Regions from separate parts of the Blautia sp. MB18-30 genome, predicted to be linked through region 2. Evidence: riboswitches for the same ligand, from Rfam matches in the RefSeq annotation. Region 2 holds a riboswitch; the other holds the start of a gene.
What was found. Region 2 has a riboswitch for ZMP and ZTP ahead of NCY57_RS10010 (IMP cyclohydrolase). Riboswitches for the same ligand answer to the same signal wherever they lie in the genome.

Region 1: it holds a riboswitch for ZMP and ZTP, as region 2 does, so the genes downstream of both, NCY57_RS00595 (formate--tetrahydrofolate ligase) here and NCY57_RS10010 (IMP cyclohydrolase) in region 2, are expected to answer to the same signal.

Annotation. Positions count from the first base shown of each region.
Region 1 covers NZ_JAMOYY010000001.1:120,468-131,979, reverse strand. Annotated here, with positions in the region: gene NCY57_RS00620 (TlpA family protein disulfide reductase) at 1-782, shown strand, start outside; gene NCY57_RS00615 (CD1871A family CXXC motif-containing protein) at 810-962, shown strand; gene NCY57_RS00610 (4Fe-4S binding protein) at 970-1,818, shown strand; gene NCY57_RS00605 (helix-turn-helix domain-containing protein) at 1,882-2,610, opposite strand; gene NCY57_RS00600 (sodium-dependent transporter) at 2,832-4,232, shown strand; ZMP/ZTP riboswitch at 4,473-4,554, shown strand; gene NCY57_RS00595 (formate--tetrahydrofolate ligase) at 4,628-6,313, shown strand; gene NCY57_RS00590 (methylated-DNA--[protein]-cysteine S-methyltransferase) at 6,868-7,401, shown strand; gene NCY57_RS00585 (MGMT family protein) at 7,509-7,817, shown strand; gene NCY57_RS00580 (hypothetical protein) at 7,963-8,232, shown strand; gene NCY57_RS00575 (MarR family winged helix-turn-helix transcriptional regulator) at 8,346-8,798, shown strand; gene NCY57_RS00570 (MATE family efflux transporter) at 8,788-10,140, shown strand; gene NCY57_RS00565 (putative ABC transporter permease) at 10,265-11,152, shown strand; gene NCY57_RS00560 (biotin transporter BioY) at 11,233-11,512, opposite strand, start outside.
Region 2 covers NZ_JAMOYY010000018.1:38,707-50,218, forward strand. Annotated here, with positions in the region: gene topA (type I DNA topoisomerase) at 1-1,429, shown strand, start outside; gene codY (GTP-sensing pleiotropic transcriptional regulator CodY) at 1,575-2,360, shown strand; gene groES (co-chaperone GroES) at 2,658-2,942, shown strand; gene groL (chaperonin GroEL) at 2,990-4,609, shown strand; gene NCY57_RS09995 (DUF6106 family protein) at 4,727-5,230, shown strand; gene guaB (IMP dehydrogenase) at 5,298-6,752, shown strand; gene NCY57_RS10005 (peptidoglycan recognition protein family protein) at 6,865-7,581, shown strand; ZMP/ZTP riboswitch at 7,679-7,760, shown strand; gene NCY57_RS10010 (IMP cyclohydrolase) at 7,847-8,560, shown strand; gene NCY57_RS10015 (phosphoribosylaminoimidazolecarboxamide formyltransferase) at 8,599-9,783, shown strand; tRNA gene NCY57_RS10020 (tRNA-Gly) at 9,948-10,020, opposite strand; gene NCY57_RS10025 (lysozyme family protein) at 10,187-10,876, opposite strand; gene NCY57_RS10030 (3D domain-containing protein) at 11,039-11,512, shown strand, end outside.

The DNA.
Region 1 (11,512 bases), on a different contig from region 2:
AACAGAAAAATGCCGAAATACAGAAGATGGGAACCGGATATGACGACTGGGTGGCAGGTCTGGACAGAATTGGTACAATTGGCGTTTATGACGAAGCTTCACAGAAAAAGCTGGATGAGATCACAGGCTGTACAGAGCATAAAGAGCTTGGAAGCAGCAGTGACGGGAAATACAAATATTATCTGAGCACTAACAAAGATGCAGATGAAAAGCTGACAAAGGAGCTGGAAAAGATCAAAACCGACATTACGGAAATGACACCGTATCAGAATATTTCCGTGTTTGAACAGCCACAGGATACCAGCGTCAACCCGGAGGATGTAAAATCTGTAGGAAAATTTGAAACAACAGGAATAGATGGAAAAACATATACAGAAAAAGTATTCAGTGACTATGACCTGACGCTGGTAAATATTTTTACAACCTGGTGCTCACCATGTGTAAAAGAAATTCCGGAACTTCAGGAGCTTTATAAAGAAATGAAAGATAAAGGCGTCGGAGTAGCAGGCGTGGTGCTTGATACTACAGATGAAAAGGGAAATCAGGACGAGGAGGCTGTAAAAAAAGCTGGCATTCTTCAGGAAAAAACAAAAGCAGAGTATCCGTTCCTGATACCGGATACTACTATGATGAACGGCCGTCTGCAGGGGATTTCCGCATTTCCTGAAACATTTTTTGTTGACAAAGATGGAAACATTGTAGGCGATACCTATACAGGAAGCCATACACTGGACGAATGGAAGGAAATCGTGGAAAAAGAGCTTAAAAACGTTTCAAAGTAAAAGATGATCATTACGGAGAGTGAAAAAATGATTCGGAAAATAACAGAATCCAGGTGGATCGGACCAGCTCTGGCGTTTTTGGGGATTTTACTGATGATACTGGGAATCTGCAGAGGTGAGGTATCTGTAGTTTTTACAAAAGCGATCAACATCTGTATGGAGTGTATTGGCATTGGATAATAAGAAGATGAAAATAAATGAATGGCCGCGGCATGGAGTCCAGGCATTGTGGGCGGCCCTTACAAACAGTCACATATCAGGCTTTGTGACTGGAAAGATCTATACCGGAAAACTGAAAAATGTCTGTGTTCCGGGGCTGAACTGTTATTCCTGCCCCGGGGCAAGAGGGGCCTGTCCCATTGGTTCCCTTCAGGCTGTGATCGGAAGCTGGAACTTCAAGATGGCATATTATGTGGCTGGATTTCTGATCTTTGTCGGAGCGCTGCTTGGAAGACTGGTGTGCGGATTTCTCTGCCCCTTTGGACTGATCCAGGATCTGTTGAACAAAATTCCTTTTCCAAAGAAGATCCGGACATTTCGGGGAGATAAGCTTCTGCGAAAACTGAAATATGTGATCTTTCTTGTATTTGTGATCATACTTCCAATGTTTGTAGTAGATATCATGGGACAGGGAGCGCCATATTTCTGCAAGCTGATCTGCCCGGCAGGAACGCTGGAGGGAGGTATCCCTCTGGTGCTGCTGAACAAATCCATGAGAAGTGCAGTAGGCTGGCTGTACATGTGGAAAAATACAATCCTGGTGATCACCATTATCTTATCAATTATGATATACCGGCCATTCTGTAAGTATATCTGCCCGTTGGGAGCTTTTTATTCGGTATTTAATAAAGTTTCCGTTTTTCGTTACAGAGTAGATAAAGAAAAATGTGTTCACTGCGGAAAATGCAGGAATATCTGCCAGATGGAGGTCGATCCGACGGAAAATCCAAACAGTACAGAATGCATCCGATGTGGAAGATGTAAAAAGATATGTCCGACACAGGCAATCCGGTGTGGGTTTGCAGGCAAACCCTGATACAGAAAAATACGAAAACGGTACAGCTTATAAAATATAAGGTGTACCGTTTTTTGCAGAAAACTACTTTTCCATATTATCTATCAGTAACATATTCAGCTGTTCCCAGCGCTTCAGATCTTTTTTTGTAAAAAGCAGCTGGTGGCGGAACGCTTCGGTAAGCTCCTGTGGTTTTAAAGTGATCACACATTTGAATGCGCAGGGCATCAGATCCGCACTGGAAATCCCACACAAAAGTCCTGTTGTAAAATCTCGAAGCTCCAGAGGATTAAAAATGTACAGGAGATCTTCTTCCAGTGGGTTATACTGATTTACAAAGGAAAAACGGATCAGCATATCACTGTAAAGAACTTTTCCGGTGTAAAAAATCTCACTGCTTCTTCCGTTGGCAGAAACAGAACAGATCGTTAAGGTTGCTTCGTATTTTCCGGATTCGCCTTTTTTTTCATAAATATCGATGACGCCATCCTTCGTACGCTGATAGCGTCCATCGTAAAAGTAAAAATATAGCCTCTGTGCCTGAAAAAATGGGCTTTTTTGTCCTTTTCCCGGTGCATTGGACGGTTTACTGGCTGTTTCAGGAAGACCAGTGGTAAGCTGGGACATAGATACCTGGAGAATCTGGCTGATCTCATATAAAGTTTCGATATCAACGGAGATATCTCCATTTTCATATTTGCATACGGTAGCTCGACTTTTATGGATGGCATCTGCCAGATCCTGCAGAGTCATCTTTCCGGCTTTTCGGTATTTTCTTATTTGTTCACCTACATAACAGGTAAAATTACTCATTTTGTTTCCTCATACTATCTATTTTTCTTATTAATTTATATTGTATACGATTATATCGGAAAAACCGGTATTTTGTAAAGTAGTAAGAAACTTTTTTAGAATAAAATTTCGTAAAAAGAAACTTCTGCCATTTGCACTTATCTTTATTTAAGGTAAGATATGGCTGTTAGGCTGAAGGTTTCAGCCTATATCAAATATATACTTGAAGAGGGGAAATTGAAATGAAAGAAAAAGGAAGTAGCTTTTCCGGCTCAATAGGCTTTGTCCTGGCGGCAGCCGGAAGTGCAGTAGGAGTTGGAAATATCTGGAGATTTCCATATCTCTGTGCCAAAGATGGCGGAGGACTTTTCCTGCTGGTTTATCTGGTACTGGTACTGACTTTTGGATTTGTACTGTTGACAACGGATGTAGCACTTGGGAGAAAGACAAAGAAAAATGCATTGAGGGCTTTTGAATCTCTTGATCCAAAGTGGAAATTTTTAGGACATTTAACGTTTATGGTTCCGGCATTGATCATGACCTATTATTCTGTTATCGGTGGATGGATTGTAAAATATTTTTTTACTTATATTATTTCTGATGGGAAAGATGCGGCTTCAGATGTATACTTTACATCATTTATTACATCAGATATTGCACCTGTTGTATTTATGCTGATCTTTCTGGCACTGACTGCCTGGATCGTATTTCGTGGTGTGGAAAAGGGAATCGAAAAGTTTTCCAGGATCATTATGCCGGGGCTGATTCTTCTGATTGTGATCATTGCGATTTTTTCACTGACACTGTCCCATACTGATACGGATGGAACTGTCCGCACCGGTATGCAGGGGCTGGCTGTTTATCTCAAACCGGATTTTCATGGACTGACGGTAAAACGTTTCCTGGAGATCCTTCTGGATGCGATGAGCCAGTTATTCTTTTCCTTAAGTGTATCTATGGGAATCATGATCACTTATGGTTCTTATGTGAAAAATGAAGTTAATTTAAATAAAGCAACAAATCAGATTGAGATCTTTGATACCGGCGTTGCATTTCTTGCAGGAATGATGATCATACCGGCTGTTTTTGTATTTCTCGGAAAGGATGGAATGGCTTCCGGCCCAAGTCTGATATTTATCTCACTGCCAAAGGTTTTTGATGCCATGGGAGTATTTGGCCGTCCGGTGGCAATTGCATTTTTCCTGATGATGGGATTTGCGGCACTGACTTCCTGCGTGTCTGTCATGGAGACACTGGTTGCAAACTGCATGGAACTCTATCACAAACCCCGTAAGAAAATGTGTGGTGCTGTCGGAATCTATTCTCTTGTTACAGCAGTGCTGATCTGCCTTGGTTATAACAAACTGTATTTTGAACTTAAACTGCCAAATGGTTCCGTTGGACAGCTGCTGGATGTGATGGATTATATCAGCAACAGTTTTCTGATGCCGTTTATCTCACTTTTGACAAGTATTCTGATCGGCTGGGTGATCGGCCCTGACTGGATCATAGGAGAAGTGGAACGAAATGGGGAACACTTCAAACGGGCAGGATTATATCGCTTTATGATCCGTTATGTAGTGCCGGTTGTAATGCTGATATTATTCCTGGTATCTACAGGATTTGCAGATTTGATTTCATAAGTGTGGTAATATGTTTATGGCGTCTGGACAGTCGCATTAACGGATGACCGGTACAAGATACGATTAAATAACAGAGGATTTGATGAAAAAAGATATGTACGAATGTTGGAGAGAAAACTAATACATAGAACGGAAATGATTCAGAAAATTAGACTTAGCTCACTTTAAAAGTGAAAAAATAATTTGATAATTTCTTGACAAGTACTAATAAATATGTTAGTATTCAATCATCAAATTAATAAAGTCTTCGGTGACTGACGGAGTTGTGGGATAACCACGAGGGAGCCGGAGATTCGATGAGTCGACCGTCTGGGCAGTATTTGAAAAACTTCAGATACTGCTCTTTTTTATGGGATAAAAGATGCAGACGGTTGCAGCGGAGAAAGGAGAACATTATGGGATTTAAAAGTGACATCGAGATTGCACAGGAGTGCACAATGGAGCCAATTACCAAGATTGCAGAGAAAGCAGGTATTGATGACAAATATCTGGAGCAGTATGGTAAATACAAAGCAAAGATCGACTATAATCTTCTGAAAGAAACAGACAAAAAAGACGGAAAGCTGATCCTGGTAACAGCCATCAACCCGACACCGGCAGGTGAGGGAAAAACTACGACAACCGTAGGTCTTGCAGATGGAATGCAGAGACTTGGAAAAAATGTTATGGTAGCTCTTCGTGAGCCATCCCTGGGACCGGTATTTGGTGTCAAAGGTGGTGCGGCAGGCGGCGGCTATGCACAGGTAGTTCCGATGGAGGATATCAACCTTCATTTTACCGGTGATTTCCATGCAATCGGTGCGGCAAACAACCTTCTTGCAGCAATGATCGACAACCATATTTTCCAGGGTAATGAACTGAACATCGACCCGAGAAAGATCACCTGGAGACGATGCGTGGACATGAACGACCGTCAGCTTCGTAATGTAGTAGACGGACTTGGCGGAAGAACAAACGGTATGCCGCGTGAAGACGGATATGACATCACTGTAGCATCTGAGATTATGGCAGTTCTCTGTCTGGCAAGTGATATCAAAGATCTGAAAGAGAGACTTTCCAGAATCATCATCGGATATACTTACGGTAAGGTTGCTGAGCAGAAACCGGTAACAGCAGGAGACCTCCACGCAGAGGGTGCTATGACAGCACTTCTGAAGGATGCCCTGAAACCAAACCTTGTTCAGACACTGGAGCATGTTCCGGCGATCGTTCATGGCGGACCATTCGCAAATATCGCTCACGGATGTAACTCCGTAACCGCTACAAAGATGGCTATGAAGCTTGCTGATTATGCCATCACAGAGGCTGGATTCGGTGCTGATCTTGGAGCTGAGAAATTCCTGGATATCAAGTGCCGTATGGCAGGTCTTACACCAAGTGCCGTTGTTATCGTAGCAACCGTACGTGCTCTGAAATATAATGGTGGCGTTGCAAAAGCAGATCTTAACAATGAGAACCTTGAGGCTCTTGAAAAGGGTATCCCGAACCTTCTGAAGCATGTAAGCAATATCAAAAATGTATACAAGCTTCCATGTGTGGTAGCTATTAACGCATTCCCGACCGATACCAAGGCAGAGCTTGATTTTGTGGAAGCAAAATGCAAGGAGCTTGGCGTAAACGTAGCACTTTCCGAGGTATGGGCAAAAGGTGGCGAAGGCGGAATCAAGCTTGCTGAGGAAGTGATCCGTCTTGTTGAAGAGCCGAATGATTTCACATATGCTTATGAACTGGAAGGCTCCATCGAGGACAAACTGAACCAGATCGTACAGAAGGTTTATGGTGGAAAGAAAGTGGTTCTTACAGCAAATGCCCAGAAGCAGGCGAAACAGCTGGAGGCACTTGGATTTGGCAACTGCCCGATCTGTGTGGCTAAGACCCAGTACAGCTTAACAGACGACCAGACAAAGCTTGGTGCTCCGACAGATTTCGAGGTAACAGTAAGAAATCTTAAGATTTCCGCAGGTGCAGGATTTATTGTTGCACTGACAGGTGAGATCATGACCATGCCAGGTCTTCCGAAAGTACCGGCAGCAACCAAGATCGACGTAGACGAGAGCGGTAAGATCACAGGACTGTTCTAATATAAAGATTTTTTGAGGGGAATTCAGATAGAAAGCGGTAGAGCCTGCAGAAATAGAGGCTCTGCCGCTTTTTATATTGTTGTGGAGAGAGTATTGAAAAACTTTTAAAAGCAGGAAAAACACTGGGTTTGACGATCCCGTGATACGAATTTGATACGAAAACCCCCGGAAGTGGTCGAGACTTCCGGGGGTTTTTGTTCCGTTTATGTAAGGTGTTTTAATCCTTTAGGCTGTTACTGCCTGTCGTTTCTGTCCAGCCTAGCCACAGTTGCCATAACAGAAACAAAGAAAGTAATTATAGAACTTGTCATAGGACTTTACATCCTTTCAACTGGAGGTTCGGCAGCAACAGCATTATAGCATGTTCAGAACAAAAATGGTATAATATTATAAATTGTCAAGAATGTCAAGAATGTCAGTAATCTCCTGTTGCTTGTTGGGATAAAACTCACAATGTCGAGGAAATCTCAGAGGGGACGCGCATGTGACATTTGCGTTAATTAAGAGGAATCCTATAGAAAAAATTGTAGAGATAAATGAATGTGGGGGAAAATATGGTATACACATGCAAATATAAATCGCTAATCGGAGATATTTTACTTGCCGCAGATGAAATCGGACTTACCGGTCTGTGGTTTGAAGGACAGAAATATTTTGCAAATACACTTCCGGAAGATTATGTTCCACAGGAAACGAAAATTCTCACAGAAGCAAAAAAATGGCTGGATGTATATTTCTCCGGTGAAGAACCGAAATTTACTCCGCCACTTCATCCCACCAGTTCAGTATTCAGACAGGAAGTGTGGAAGATTTTACTGGAGATTCCCTACGGACAGACGATCACATATGGAGAAATTGCGCGCAGAATTGCAGTGATGAAAAACACTTCCCATATGTCCGCCCAGGCAGTAGGCGGTGCGGTTGGACATAATGAAATTTCCATTATCATTCCCTGCCATCGAGTTGTAGGAACAAATGGAAGCTTGACGGGCTATGCCGGAGGAATTGACAAAAAAATTTCACTTCTTAAGCTGGAACATACAGATATGAGCCGTTTGTTTATTCCAAAGAAAGGAACTGCACTGTAAAACTCAGGCTGAGAGGACGGTCTGGTGCAGGCGTCCACGAAAAGACAGATATTTTATTTATGAAAGCATGCTATGAAAATTGCCAGCAGGATTTCGGAGGAATAATTATGGGAAAAATACTGGATGAAGATTTAATCTATGAGATACTGTCCGTGGTGGAAGAGATACCTGAGGGAAAAGTGGCCTCCTACGGACAGATCGCACGGCTGATCGGGCGGGATAAAAATTCACGTCTTGTAGGAAAAGTCTTAGGTATGGCAGAATTTTACGGGAAGTATCCCTGCCACAGAGTTGTGAACCATGCAGGGCGTACTGCACCAGGCTGGAGAGAGCAGAAGATGCTTCTGGAAGACGAGGGTGTGGAGTTTAAGGCAAATGGATGTGTAGATATGAAGCAGTATCAGTGGGAGGAGTAGTGTTTTATGAATTGTAGAAATATGATGCAGATCCCGGAGCTTACAGAAGTTCTGAAGCTGAAAGCAGGGGAAAACGGTCTGGAGTAGTTTGTCCGATGGGGCTATTTTGCAGACTGCCTGCAGTGCATCAAAAGTGAATACAGGATTGAATAACTATATCCATGGAGGAGAATTCGTAGTTCTGACAAATCCCAGTGTCACTAACGACAGCCGGAAACTCGTGCTGGAGGAAAAGGACAGAAACGCCGGAGAGCAGCTGTCTTCCTCTATTCTGGATTCAGAACATTTAAGCCGAGAGCGTGTGATGGCACAGGCCAGATATCTGAACCTTGCACCGCTTACCATGACCGATGAGCAGATGGAGAAAGGACTTGAGATCTTTGAAGCTTCTCTGAAAGAGGCATTAGAAGCATAGATTAATAGAAAGTTACTCTGTAACAGAAAAATAAAACATGCTTGACAAACCATAAATTCCTCGTATAATTATCAATGGTAATTAACTAAGATAATTATATGAGGAGTTTTTTTATGACAAATGAAAAGATCAAGCGGATGTTTGATGCGTTTTATCAGGCAAAGCGGATCCGGGATATGCTTCCGCCACTGCCACAGGGAGTAATGCCATCCTACATTCAGTATCTGGATGCAATCCACTCTCTGCAGAAGGAAAAAAAAGATATCAGGATTTCCGATCTCAGTGATGCCATGAACCTGCCCCGTCCCGGTGTCACCAGAACAGTGAAAGAAATGGAGGCAAAGGGATATCTTCAGAAGCTTACGTCTCCGGATGACGGGCGCGTTACTTACATTTCCATAACAGAAAAAGGAGAGAGGCTTTCCAGGAAGTATGATCAGGATTATTTCAGCAGTCTGGCGCCCTATCTTTCAGAGATTTCCGAAGAAGAAGCAGACAATATGATCCGAACCATCGGGAAATTTTATCAGATTATGTGTGACAGGAGGGAACATTATGACAAATGATAAGGCAGATTTTACCCAGGGAAATATCCTGAAGAAGCTGGTTGCATTTATGATGCCGGTACTCGGTGCGCTGATCCTGCAGGCTGCCTATGGTGCGGTCGATCTTCTTGTAGTTGGAAGATTCGGTTCCACATCCGGACTGTCAGCGGTTTCCACCGGAAGTCAGGTACTGAATCTGGTTACCTTTGTAGTGATCCAGTTTGCTATGGGTATCACAGTTCTGATCGCACGTTATCTTGGAGAAAAAAGACCGGAGCAGATCGGCTCCGTTATCGGTGGGGCTGCAATCGTCTTTACCATGATCTCTATCGTGCTGTTTATTGTTATGGTAGGCTTTGCACATCCGATTTCCATGCTGATGCAGGCACCGGAAGAAGCGGTAGCGCTGACTGCATCTTATGTACGGATCTGTGGCAGCGGAATTTTCTTTATTGTTGCGTATAACCTGCTGTCTGCTATTTTCCGTGGCCTTGGTGACAGCAAATCTCCGTTGCTGTTTGTGCTGGTGGCATGTATTGTAAATGTGATCGGAGACCTGGTACTGGTAGCCGGCTTACATATGGATGCAGCAGGGGCTGCTATTGCTACGGTTTCTGCTCAGGCCTTAAGTGTTGTATTTGCAGTAGTTCTGCTGATAAAGAAGGAGCTGCCGTTTACCATTACAAAAAAAGATTTCCGGCTGAATCCTCAGTGCAGACGCTTTCTTAAGATCGGACTGCCGCTGGCACTTCAGGAATTCCTGACACAGATTTCATTCCTGGCCTTGTGCGCATTTGTCAACCGCCTGGGTCTGGAAGCATCCTCCGGTTACGGAGTTGCATGTAAGATCGTAAACTTTGCCATGCTGGTTCCAAGCTCCCTGATGCAGTCCATGGCTTCCTTTGTTTCACAGAACGTAGGAGCCGGAAAGCCGAAACGTGCGAGAAAATCCATGCTTACGGGAATTGGAGTTGGCCTGTCTGTGGGATGCCTGGTATTTATCCTGATCCTGCTGAAGGGTGATGTGCTGGCAGGATTCTTCTCAACGGATGCCGGCGTTATCCAAAAGGGCTTTGATTATCTGAAGGGGTTTGCTCCGGAGACACTGGTAACAGCTGTTCTGTTCAGTATGATAGGCTATTTCAACGGAAACAACCAGACCATCTGGGTTATGGTCCAGGGCCTGATCCAGACGCTTCTGGTACGACTTCCAATGGCGTACTTTATGAGTATCCAGCCGGATGCCAGCCTGACAAAGATCGGTCTTGCAGCACCGGTATCTACCACAGTGGGAATCATTCTGAACATCGGATTCTTTCTGTATTTTACCCGTGTGAAAAAAGAAATTGTTTCGGAAGAATGACCGGATAAAGGGATGTAAATGAGAGGGGTGATATGATATAATCAGAATCACCCCGGCAGAGGTGATGGTACTGACCCCTGAAATAGCTGCCGGAATCTTGACAGCTGTAAAGGAGGAGTACAGGATGATTTGCGGGATGACGTATTTTCAGATATGTCTGTATTTTTTGTTTTATTCTTTTGGAGGATGGGTCGTTGAAGTTATCTTCCATGCAGTAACCTTAGGAAAGGTTATAAACCGGGGATTTCTCAACGGTCCGGTATGCCCGGTGTACGGATTTGGTGTACTTTCCGTGTTTGCATTGCTTAATACGCTTCAGAGCGGCGGACATCAGATGAGTGAGGGAATGATCTTTCTGTTTGGAATCGTTCTTGCAACTGCGGTAGAGCTGGTTGCCGGATGGCTTCTGGATGTATGCTTCCATGCAAGATGGTGGGATTATTCTAATAAGCCGCTGAATTTTCATGGCTATATCTGTCTTGAGTTTTCCCTGATATGGGGACTTGCCATTGTGATGGTCGTAAAGGTTTTTCAGAAGTATGTGGAGCGTCAGGCTTCTCATACACCTTCCACACTGGAATGGGTTGTTATGGCAATTCTGTATGCGGTGTATCTGGCTGATCTTATTGTAACAGTGGCGGTGATCCGCGGACTGAATAAAAAGCTTACCCGACTGGATAAGGTACGTGCGGATCTGCGGATCGTGAGTGATAAGCTCAGTGATACTCTGGCAACAACTACCATTGATACAGCACAGAAGGTGGGAGAGGGAAAGGTTCAGGTTGCTCTTGCTAAGGCAGAGCTCAGAGATGCGACTGTGGCTCAGAGAGAAAAATCTGCCGAAATGCTTCGGATGAAGAAAGCGGAGCTTCAGGCACAGTTTGATGAGCTGTCAAGCTCCATCACAAACCATACGGTATTCGGCCAGGGAAGAATCATTAAGGCTTTCCCGGAGATGAAACACAGAGATTATTTTGAACTGATCCAGGAACTGAAGAAAAAACTCAGATAAGAAAAATGAAACGCGATAAAGAGGCAGCAGGAAATGTTGGAAATTTCCTGCTGCCTCTTTTGGCGTATCAGAGCTTCAGCTTATCGGATCCGTTTCTTTATCATTGGTCCGATGATCATGGCGATGATCATTTTTATGAGATCTGCCGGGATAAACGGAATTACACAGATTCCAAGAGCTGCTTTGAAAGTGGAATCTGCAACGATGCAGAACCATACAGTTCCGAAAAGATAGCATACAATTGTTCCTGCGATCATACCAACGAGCTGGATCAGAGGCTTATGGCAGTTGTCAATTACCAGTCCGGCAATAACAGCCATAACGATAAAGCCGATGATGTATCCGCCTGTAGGACCGGCC
Region 2 (11,512 bases):
AAAACTTCCGATCAGAAACCGTCAGGAAATGGATGAGATTCTGAAAAGTCTGGAAGACTGTAAATATGAGATCACAGAAGTAAAAAAAGGTGAGAGGATCAAAAACGCTCCCCTTCCGTTTACCACAAGTACTCTGCAGCAGGAAGCTGCCAAGACACTGAATTTTTCTACGCAGAAGACTATGCGCCTGGCACAGCAGTTATATGAAGGTGTGGATGTAAAAGGCAGTGGTACGGTAGGTCTGATCTCCTATCTGCGTACAGATTCTACTCGAATTTCAGAGGAAGCAGATGCAGCAGCAAGAACTTATATTTCTGAGCAGTATGGTTTGGATTATGTTTCTCAGACAGAGAAGGCAATCAAAAACGGACAGAAGATACAGGATGCTCATGAGGCGATCCGTCCTACAGATATTGCGAGGACACCAGTTCTGGTGAAGGAATCCCTGACCAGGGATCAGTTCCGTTTATATCAGCTGATCTGGAGACGTTTTGCGGCGAGCAGAATGGCACCGGCACGTTATGAGACCACGTCTGTCAAGATCGGAGCAGGTGAGTATGTGTTCACGGTTGCAGCATCCAAGGTTGCCTTTGATGGCTTTATGTCTGTGTACACAGAAGAAGGCGATGACAAAAAGGGCAATGTTTTAAGTCAAAGTCTGGAAAAGGGTATGGAGCTGAAGCTGAAAGAACTGAAGCCGGAGCAGCATTTTACACAGCCGCCGGCACATTACACAGAGGCTTCACTTGTAAAGACTATGGAAGAGCTTGGAATCGGACGTCCGAGTACGTATGCGCCGACCATCACAACGATCATCAGCAGACGCTATGTATCCAAGGAACAGAAAAATCTTTACGTCACAGAGCTTGGAGAGGTTGTTAATAATATTATGAAACAGGCTTTTCCAAGTATTGTGGATGTAAACTTTACAGCAACTATGGAGGGACTTTTGGACTGCGTGGAAGCAGGTACCGTACAGTGGAAAACGGTTGTACGTAACTTCTATCCGGATCTGAAGCATGATGTGGATGAGGCTGAGAAAGAGCTTGAGAAAGTTGATATACAGGATGAGGTTACGGATGTGATCTGTGACAACTGTGGCCGCAACATGGTGATCAAGTACGGTCCTCATGGAAGATTTCTTGCATGCCCCGGATTTCCGGACTGTCGTAATACAAAACCATATTATGAGAAGATCGGTGTTGCATGTCCGAAGTGCGGCGGCGAAATTGTCATGAAAAAAACGAAAAAAGGCAGAAAATATTACGGATGTGAGAATAATCCGGAATGTGATTTTATGTCCTGGCAGAAACCTTCTGCAAAGAAATGTCCGAAATGTGGTAATTATATGCTCGAAAAGGGAAATAAGCTGGTTTGCAGCCAGGAAACCTGCGGATATGTGGAACAAAAACCAAAAGATGAAGATTGATTGAATAAATGCTTTTCCACCAATTTTCAGAAAATCCCGTTAAAAATAAAAAAATATAAAAAAGTCTTGTAAATTTCCAGAATAACGTGTAATATTAGACTAGAAAAACGATTTCTTTCAAAGTACGAAAGTGAAAGGAGGAAAAATGAGCGTTCAGTTGCTAGATAAAACTAGAAAAATCAATAAGCTTCTGCATAACAGCAGCTCAAGCAAGGTAGTGTTTAACGACATTTGCCAGGTGCTCATGGAAACCTTAAGTTCCAATATCCTGGTACTCAGTAAGAAAGGTAAGGTTCTGGGAGTCAGTATCTGCCCGGGTGTGGATGAGATCACAGAGCTGATCGATGACAAAATCGGCGGACATATCGACCCGTTATTGAATGAGAGATTTCTTGGTGTTCTTTCCACAAAGGAGAATGTCAATCTCCAGACACTTGGCTTTGAGCATGTACCCGGAAATTATCAGGGAATCGTGAATCCGATCGATATTGCAGGTGAGAGACTGGGAACGTTATTCATGTACCGCAATGATCATCCCTATGATATTGAGGATATTATTGTCAGCGAGTATGGTACAACAGTTGTAGGCTTGGAAATGATGCGTGCGGTTCATGACGAGAACGCAGAAGAAGACAGAAAACAGCAGATCGTTAAATCGGCATTCAGTACACTGTCCTTCTCAGAACTTGAGGCGATCATCCATATTTTTGATGAGCTGGATGGGGATGAGGGTATCCTGGTTGCCAGCAAGATCGCTGACCGTGTAGGTATCACCAGATCCGTGATCGTAAATGCACTGCGTAAATTCGAGAGTGCAGGTGTGATCGAATCCCGTTCATCCGGTATGAAGGGAACTTACATTAAAGTTCTTAATGAAGTGATCTTTGATGAGCTTGAGGAGATAAAAGCACAGAGAAGCAAGAAGGCATAATGTGATCAGCACTGTCAGATGCTTGATATAAGATAAAGAACGTGACAAAAGAGACTTCCCGCTAGCGTGGGAGTCTCTTTTTTGTCTGTTTCATAAAATCAAAATAAATAATGAAATTAAGAAAACAAGAGAAAACAAGAGTATAAAAGAGATAAAATCAGAATAATATAGAAAAACCATATCTTAAAAGGGTTGCGAAAATATGTGAAATTCACTAATATAGCCATAGTGATTAGCACTCGTATAAAGTGAGTGCTAGCAGACGAAGATGGAACTTATAAAGGAGGAACATAGATCATGAAGTTAGTACCTTTAGGCGACAGAGTAGTATTAAAACAGGTTGAAGCAGAAGAGACAACAGCATCCGGAATCGTACTTCCGGGACAGGCACAGGAGAAACCACAGCAGGCAGAAGTTATCGCAGTTGGTCCTGGCGGAGTTGTAAATGGCAAAGAAGTAAAGATGGAAGTAGAAGTCGGAAACACTGTTATTTACTCCAAATATGCAGGAACAGAAGTTAAGATGGATGGTACGGATTACATCATTGTAAAACAGGAAGATATCCTGGCAGTTATTAAATAATATAAACATCTTATCGTATATCAATATAAATAGGAGGTCATTTTATCATGGCAAAAGAGATCAAATACGGCGCAGAAGCAAGAGCAGCACTTGAAGCTGGTGTAAATAAACTTGCAGATACAGTAAGAGTAACACTTGGACCGAAAGGAAGAAATGTAGTACTTGACAAATCTTTCGGTGCTCCGCTTATCACAAACGATGGTGTTTCCATTGCAAAAGAGATCGAGCTTGAGGACGGATTCGAGAATATGGGTGCTCAGATCATCAAAGAGGTTGCATCCAAGACAAACGATGTAGCTGGTGATGGTACTACAACAGCGACTGTACTTGCACAGGCAATGGTACATGAGGGAATGAAGAACCTGGCAGCAGGTGCCAACCCGATCATCCTCAGAAAAGGTATGAAAAAAGCAACAGATGTTGCAGTAGAAGCGATCAAGAACATGAGCCAGGCAATCAACGGCAAAGAGCAGATCGCTAACGTAGCAGCAATCTCTGCAAGTGATGAGCAGGTTGGACAGCTTGTTGCTGATGCTATGGAGAAAGTTTCCAAAGACGGTGTTATCACTGTTGAGGAGTCCAAGACCATGCATACAGAGCTTGACCTTGTAGAAGGTATGCAGTTTGACCGTGGATATATTTCCGCATACATGTCCACAGATATGGAGAAAATGGAGGCAACTCTTGATGATCCGTACATCCTGATCACAGACAAGAAGATCAGCAATATCCAGGAGATCCTTCCACTTCTTGAGCAGGTTGTTCAGGCTGGTGCAAAGCTTCTCATCATTGCAGAGGATGTTGAGGGTGAGGCCCTTACAACTCTGATCGTCAACAAACTGAGAGGAACCTTCCAGGTAGTAGCTGTAAAAGCTCCTGGCTATGGTGACAGAAGAAAAGAGATGCTTCAGGATATCGCGATCCTGACAGGCGGACAGGTGATCTCCGATGAGCTTGGTCTTGACCTGAAAGAAGCTAAGATGGAGCAGCTTGGACGTGCAAAATCTGTTAAAGTTGCAAAAGAGAACACAGTTATCGTTGATGGTCTCGGTGACAAAGATGCCATTGCAAAACGTGTTGCACAGATCCGTGCGCAGATCGAGGAGACAAAATCCGAGTTCGATAAAGAGAAACTTCAGGAGAGACTTGCAAAACTGGCTGGCGGCGTAGCTGTTATCCGTGTAGGTGCTGCTACTGAGACAGAGATGAAAGAAGCAAAACTTCGTCTTGAGGATGCTCTTGCAGCAACAAGAGCAGCTGTTGAGGAAGGTATCATCGCAGGTGGCGGATCTGCTTACATCCATGCTTCCAAAGAGGTTGCAAAACTTGCAACAACACTTGAAGGAGATGAGAAGACAGGTGCTTATGTGATCCTGAAAGCTCTTGAGGCTCCGCTGTTCCACATCGCTGCAAACGCAGGACTGGAAGGCGCTGTTATTATCAACAAAGTAAGAGAGTCTGAGATCGGTACAGGCTTCGATGCTCTCAATGAGAAATACGTAAACATGGTTGAGAACGGAATCCTTGATCCGGCTAAGGTTACAAGAAGTGCTCTTCAGAATGCTACAAGTGTTGCATCTACACTCCTTACAACAGAGGCTGTAGTTTCCACAATCAAAGAAGATACTCCGGCTCCGGCTGCAAACCCGGGAATGGGAATGATGTAATTATCAGCTGAGCAGGTGAAATAATTAATTCACAAAATGAGAGGGCCTGCGCCATAGACGCGGCTCTCTTTTTGTGTTATAATCAAAAAGTCAGTAAATTACGAAAGGAAGAAACAAATGAGTGACTTATATTCAGAGCTTCTGGTAAAAAAGAAGCAGACAGCGAAAGATCTGGTTGTGAAATACGGTCTGATAGCGCTGACGGTGATCATGGTCCTGGGAGGCCTTGTGCTGAATGTACTTTTGCTGGTACCGGCTATTGCACTTGGTATTGCATGTTATTTTGTAATACCGAAGACAGATCTGGAGTACGAGTATCTGTTTGTTAACGGAGAACTGGACATTGATATGATCATGTCAAAATCAAAAAGGAAAAGAGTGAAATCGCTCCAGCTTGCGGAGGCAGACCTTGTGGCACCATTAAAGTCCCACAGAATGGACTATTATAATGGCAATCAGAAGATGAAAGAGTATGATTTTTCATCAGGAATTGAGGATCATAAACGCTATGCAATGATCATAAGAGACAGTGGAGAAACCTGCAAAGTGATCCTGGAACTGGATGACGCACTTGCAAATACCATGAAAAATTCTGCACCAAGTAAAGTTTTTTTGGATTGACATGAATCTTGTTTTTTGTTACACTAGTTCACAAATTTAAAATATCTTACACAAGGGAGGAAATGCAATGGGTACTATTATTGGTGAAGGCATTACGTTTGATGACGTCCTTCTGGTTCCGGCTTATTCTAAAGTGATTCCGAATCAGGTAGATGTTTCAACGTATTTAACCAAGAAAGTAAAGCTGAATATCCCCATGATGAGTGCGGGAATGGACACAGTTACAGAGCACAGAATGGCAATTGCCATGGCCAGACAGGGTGGTATCGGTATCATCCACAAGAATATGTCCATCGAAGCACAGGCAGAAGAGGTTGATAAGGTTAAACGTTCTGAGAACGGTGTTATTACAGATCCATTTTATCTTTCACCGGAGCATACACTGAAAGATGCCAATGATCTGATGGCGAAATACCGTATTTCCGGTGTTCCGATCACAGAAGGCAGAAAGCTTGTAGGTATTATCACAAACCGTGATCTTAAATTTGAGACAGATTTCAGCAGAAAGATCAAGGAGTGCATGACTTCTGAAGGACTGATCACAGCCAAGGAAGGAATCACACTTGAGGATGCCAAGAAGATCCTTGCGAAATCCCGTAAGGAGAAATTACCCATTGTAGATGACGACTTTAATTTAAAAGGACTCATTACCATCAAGGATATCGAGAAACAGATCAAATATCCGCTTGCAGCCAAGGATGCACAGGGACGTCTTCTCTGTGGTGCGGCAGTTGGTATCACAGCCAATGTACTTGCACGTGTAGATGCACTTGTGAAAGCGAATGTGGATGTAATCGTAATTGATTCCGCACATGGTCATTCTGAGAATATCTTAAAAGCAGTCCGCGAGATCAAGGCTGCATATCCGGAACTTCAGGTTATCGCAGGTAACGTTGCAACAGGAGCAGCTACCAAGGCACTGATCGAAGCTGGTGTAGATGCAGTTAAAGTTGGTATCGGACCTGGATCTATCTGTACCACACGTGTTGTTGCAGGTATCGGTGTACCGCAGGTTACTGCTGTTATGGATTGCTATGAAGTAGCCAACAGCTACGGAATCCCGATCATCGCAGATGGTGGAATCAAGTATTCCGGAGACATCACCAAGGCTATCGCGGCAGGCGCCAATGTCTGCATGATGGGCAGCATGTTTGCTGGATGCGATGAGAGCCCGGGAACATTCGAGCTCTATCAGGGAAGAAAATATAAAGTATACCGTGGAATGGGATCTATTGCAGCTATGGAGAACGGCAGCAAGGATCGTTATTTCCAGGAGAATGCAAAGAAGCTTGTGCCGGAGGGTGTTGAGGGTCGTGTTGCGTATAAAGGACACGTTGAGGATACCGTATTCCAGCTGATCGGTGGTTTAAGATCCGGTATGGGTTACTGTGGAGCAGAAAATATTGAGAAGCTTAAGACAACAGGCAGATTCATCAAGATTTCAGCTGCATCTCTTAAAGAGTCACATCCACATGACATCCACATCACAAAAGAGGCTCCAAACTACAGTGTAGATGAATAATAAAGGAAAAAAAGGTAAGACCGGTAAAAAGTCACCCAGGCCGTCCCATAGCGGGCGGCCTGTTTCCGTAAAGAAAACTTCCTCCGGGTCTTCCAGAAGAAAAAAGAAGTCTTTGAGAAAAAAGAACCCGATCAAGATCCTGCAGAGGATTGTGTTGATATGTATCATTGTGATCGTTGCTTTTGCTGCGTGTGCGTTAGGATACGCATTTTTTGAGATGCGCATGGAACAGAGTGAAACTCAGTCCGGACAGGAAGAAATATCCGGGAATGCCAGCGGAAATGGCGGACCGGAACAATGGCAGGCAGAAGGAGCACCTTTTATTGATGTGGAGCTTCTGACACCGAATTCCTATTCCAGACCACAGATTTCTATGGAACAGGTAAATTATATAGCCATTCATTATACGGCCAATCCGGGATCTACTGCCGTATCCAACCGGAATTATTTTGAAAATCTTGCGATAACGCAGGACAACAAAGTCAGCAGTCATTTTGTGATAGGTTTGGAGGGAGAAGTGGTACAATGTATTCCCACTTCAGAAATATCCTATGCCACAAATTCCAGAAATGTAGATACCATATCCATTGAATGCTGCCATCCGGATGAAACAGGGCAGTTTAATACAGCAACCTATGATTCGGCGGTAAAGCTGACAGCGTGGCTTTGTACACGCTTTGGACTGACTTCGGATCAGGTGATCCGTCATTATGATGTCACAGGTAAAGACTGTCCGAAGTATTACGTGGAAAATCCCGATGCATGGATCCAGATGAAATCAGACATTGCAGCACAGATCCAGACAGATTATGCATTACAGGGGAAATAAAGTGTTATTGTTTATTTTGTGAGCAACAAGAAGTCTGGAAAAATAATTTCTGAAAATAGGGGCTTGAAAATTAAGAAGAAGTATTGTAGTATAACAGCAGAAGCTGCATGACTGGCGGAAAGTAGGATTACCTACAGGGAGTGCAGTGAAGTGAGAAGCCGACCGCCTGGGCAGCCTGATAAGGGGTGTCCAGGCGGTTTTTTGTTACCGTTCATATCCTGGGATAAGCCCCGGGCCTTACATTAGACAAGGAGGACTGTGAAAAATGACGACATTTTCACTTGAAAAAGAACTGAAAGAAAATTCCTATCCGGGAAGAGGAATTGTGATCGGACGTTCCGCTGACGGGAAACATGCAGTTACTGCATATTTTATTATGGGAAGAAGCGAGAACAGCAGAAACCGTATTTTTGTTGAGGATGGGGAAGGAATCCGTACACAGGCTTTTGATCCGTCCAAGCTTACAGACCCGAGCCTGATCATTTATGCACCGGTACGTGTCCTTGGAAATAAGACCATCGTAACAAACGGTGATCAGACAGATACGATCTATGAGGGAATGGACAGACAGCTCACCTTTGAACAGTCTCTCCGCAGCAGAGAGTTTGAGCCGGATGCGCCGAACTATACACCTCGTATTTCAGGTGTTCTTCATGTTGAAGACGGTAAATTCAATTATGCGATGTCTATTTTAAAGAGCAATAACGGAAATCCGGATTCCTGTCTTCGTTATACATTTGCCTATGAGAATGCGGCGGCAGGACAGGGACGTTTTATCCATACTTATAAATGCGATGGAAATCCACTTCCAAGTTTCGAGGGAGAGCCGAAGCTGGTAGAGATCCCAAGCGATATTGATGAGTTTACGGATCTCCTCTGGAAGAGCCTGAACCAGGATAATAAAGTTTCTCTCTTTGTTCGTTTTATTGACATTGAGACAGGAAAATATGAATCCAGGATCGTAAACAAGAATAAATAAGAAAATAGGGATATCACAGAGAACGGAGGAGCTTTTTCATGAAAGAATTACAGTTAAAATACGGATGTAACCCAAATCAGAAACCATCAAAGATCTATATGGCAGATGGAAGTGAGCTTCCGATCCAGGTACTCTCCGGAAGACCAGGATACATCAACTTCCTGGATGCCTTTAATGGCTGGCAGCTGGTACGTGACCTTAAGAAAGCAACCGGACTTCCGGCAGCAACTTCATTTAAGCATGTATCTCCGGCAGGTGCTTCCATCGGACTTCCGCTGAATGAGACACTGGCAAAGATCTACTGGGTAGGTGATATGGACTGGAAGAATTTTTCCCCGCTTGCATGTGCGTATGCAAGAGCAAGAGGTGCAGATCGTATGTCATCATTTGGTGATTTTATTTCTCTTTCTGATGTCTGCGACAAAGATACCGCAATGCTGATCAAGAGAGAGGTTTCTGATGGTGTGATCGCACCAGGATATACAGAGGAGGCTCTTGAAATTCTGAAGCAGAAGAAAAAAGGCAATTACAATGTGATCCAGATCGATGAAAACTATGTTCCAGAACCTTTGGAGCACAAACAGGTATTTGGAGTCACCTTTGAGCAGGGCCGCCAGGAGCTGGCAATTGATGATGCGCTGATCTCCAATATTGTAACAGAGAATAAAGAGCTTACGGAAGAAGCCAAGAGAGATATGAAGGTTTCTCTGATCATCCTGAAATATACACAGTCCAATTCTGTATGCTTTGTTAAGGACGGACAGGCTATCGGCGTTGGTGCAGGACAGCAGTCCCGTGTACATTGTACACGCCTTGCAGGTCAGAAGGCAGATAACTGGTATCTCCGTCAGTGTCCGAAAGTACTGGAGCTTCCGTTTAAAGACACGATCACACGTGCGGAGAGAGATAATGCCATTGATGTTTACATTGGTGAGGAATATATGGATGTCCTTGCAGATGGTGCATGGGAAAAGACATTCACAGAGAAGCCGGAAGTGTTCACAAAAGAAGAGAAGAGAGCATGGCTGGATGGTCTTACCGGCGTGACACTGGGATCCGATGCATTCTTCCCATTCAGTGATAATATCGAGCGCGCATATAAGAGCGGTGTAAAATATATTGCAGAGCCGGGTGGATCTGTACGTGATGACGCAGTTATCGATACATGTAATAAGTATGGAATGGTGATGGCATTTACAGGAATCCGCCTTTTCCACCACTAAAAGATGCATGCCTTGGCCATGATATGCAGCTGAAATAAAAGATAAAAAATATAAAGTCCCGAATCTGAATTTCTGGAAAAAAGAGATCAGACCCGGGACTTTTTGATCGAAAAAGGATAGTTTTAAAAATAAAAAAGAACTCTGAAAAACTCAGAGTTCTGAAGAGCGATAGACGGGGCTCGAACCCGCGGTCTCGACCTTGGCAAGGTCGCGCGTTACCAACTACGCCACTATCGCATATGTCTTATCGTTTCAAGTGTTTCCCTCAGCGACAAGACATATATTAGCATAGATTTTATATTCTGTCAAATGTTTTTTGGAATTTTTTTGAAATTATACACAACATATAAAGTTTATTCCAGACGTCTGAAATAGAACTTGTATATGACAATATTTCGGTGGTTTATGAGTTATTGTCTAAGTGGTAATAGCGCAAAACATGATCCGGATAGTATTGGTCACCATAGTCCCATGGACCGGCAGGATCATGAAGGGGATCATCTTCATCACGTTGTGTGCCGCCGCTTGCCATCTGAGCAAAGGCCTGAGCACTTTGGGCCGTCCACACAGTCTGACCGTTTTCTTCCAGATAAGCAAAATAGGAATCGGCTCCGAAATTGTATGCCTGCAGAGCCAGACGGATTTTGGAAAGATCAGTCGGACCGGTACAGACGGCCTTTTCCAGAGCATATTTCAGTTCCTGGATGCCACAGGAAATAGAGTAAGAAGGATCTGTGATACCATTGGGCTGCTGAGGATATCTGGTGTTGTAGGCTCCTTCTGAGGACTGCATGGGATCGGTACCCTGTCCGGAGCTTTCCTGCATCATCACAGCCAGGATCAGGTCTACATAGTCGGACATATCATATTGTGCTGCTTCGCTGGAAACCTCATCGCGATAAGCTTCACAGGCTGCATTGATCTGATGGGTTTCCTTCTGCCTGCCGGAAAATTTGGAAAAACGCAGAAGGATACAGCCCACGATCAGCAGAAAAAGACATGTCAGAAAGATCTTCTGCCTTCGCACCTGCTGTACACGGAGTTTGTGGCGCTGTTTTTTAGTAAGGGTTGGTTTCTTGTGTTTTGTATTCATATAAGTATTGTATCCGTTACGGATAGATTTGACCAGTTAAAAAATATGATCTTTTTGTTAAAAATTTCTGAAGACTGTCCTGTGAAATTGCAAAATATGATCTGATATGCTATGATAGTCGGGACAAACCGTAGAATGCCGGAAGAAAGGAGGCAAGATTTCATGCGAAAAAAGCTTCTGGCAATTATTTTATGTGCTTCTATGCTTTTCCCTGCATCCGTATCAGCAGAGGTACTGGGATATGAAGCAACACTGGATACATATACAAAGGAGAAAAAAACACCTCAGCAGTTTCAGATCGATGATGGGGCGGGAAATACAGTAAATGTTTTGGCGAAGAGTGATACGCTTTATGTTACAGCGAAAAATACGGAAATCCGGTCCAATCCGGGAGACAGTGGTACAGAGCTGCGTTCTGTGATCCTGGGAACGAAACTTGAAAGAATTGCAGTCTGTGACAATGGCTGGAGCAAGGTGACCTTCCAAAAGAAAGGTGAGGACAAGATCATCGGTTATGTTTCGGACAGCGTGCTCAGTGATACGGAGATCGTAAATAAATTTACAGATACAGTTACAGCGGCACAGGACAGTGATATCCTGGATTATCCCGGCAAGAAGGACGGAGAGGTTGTAGGA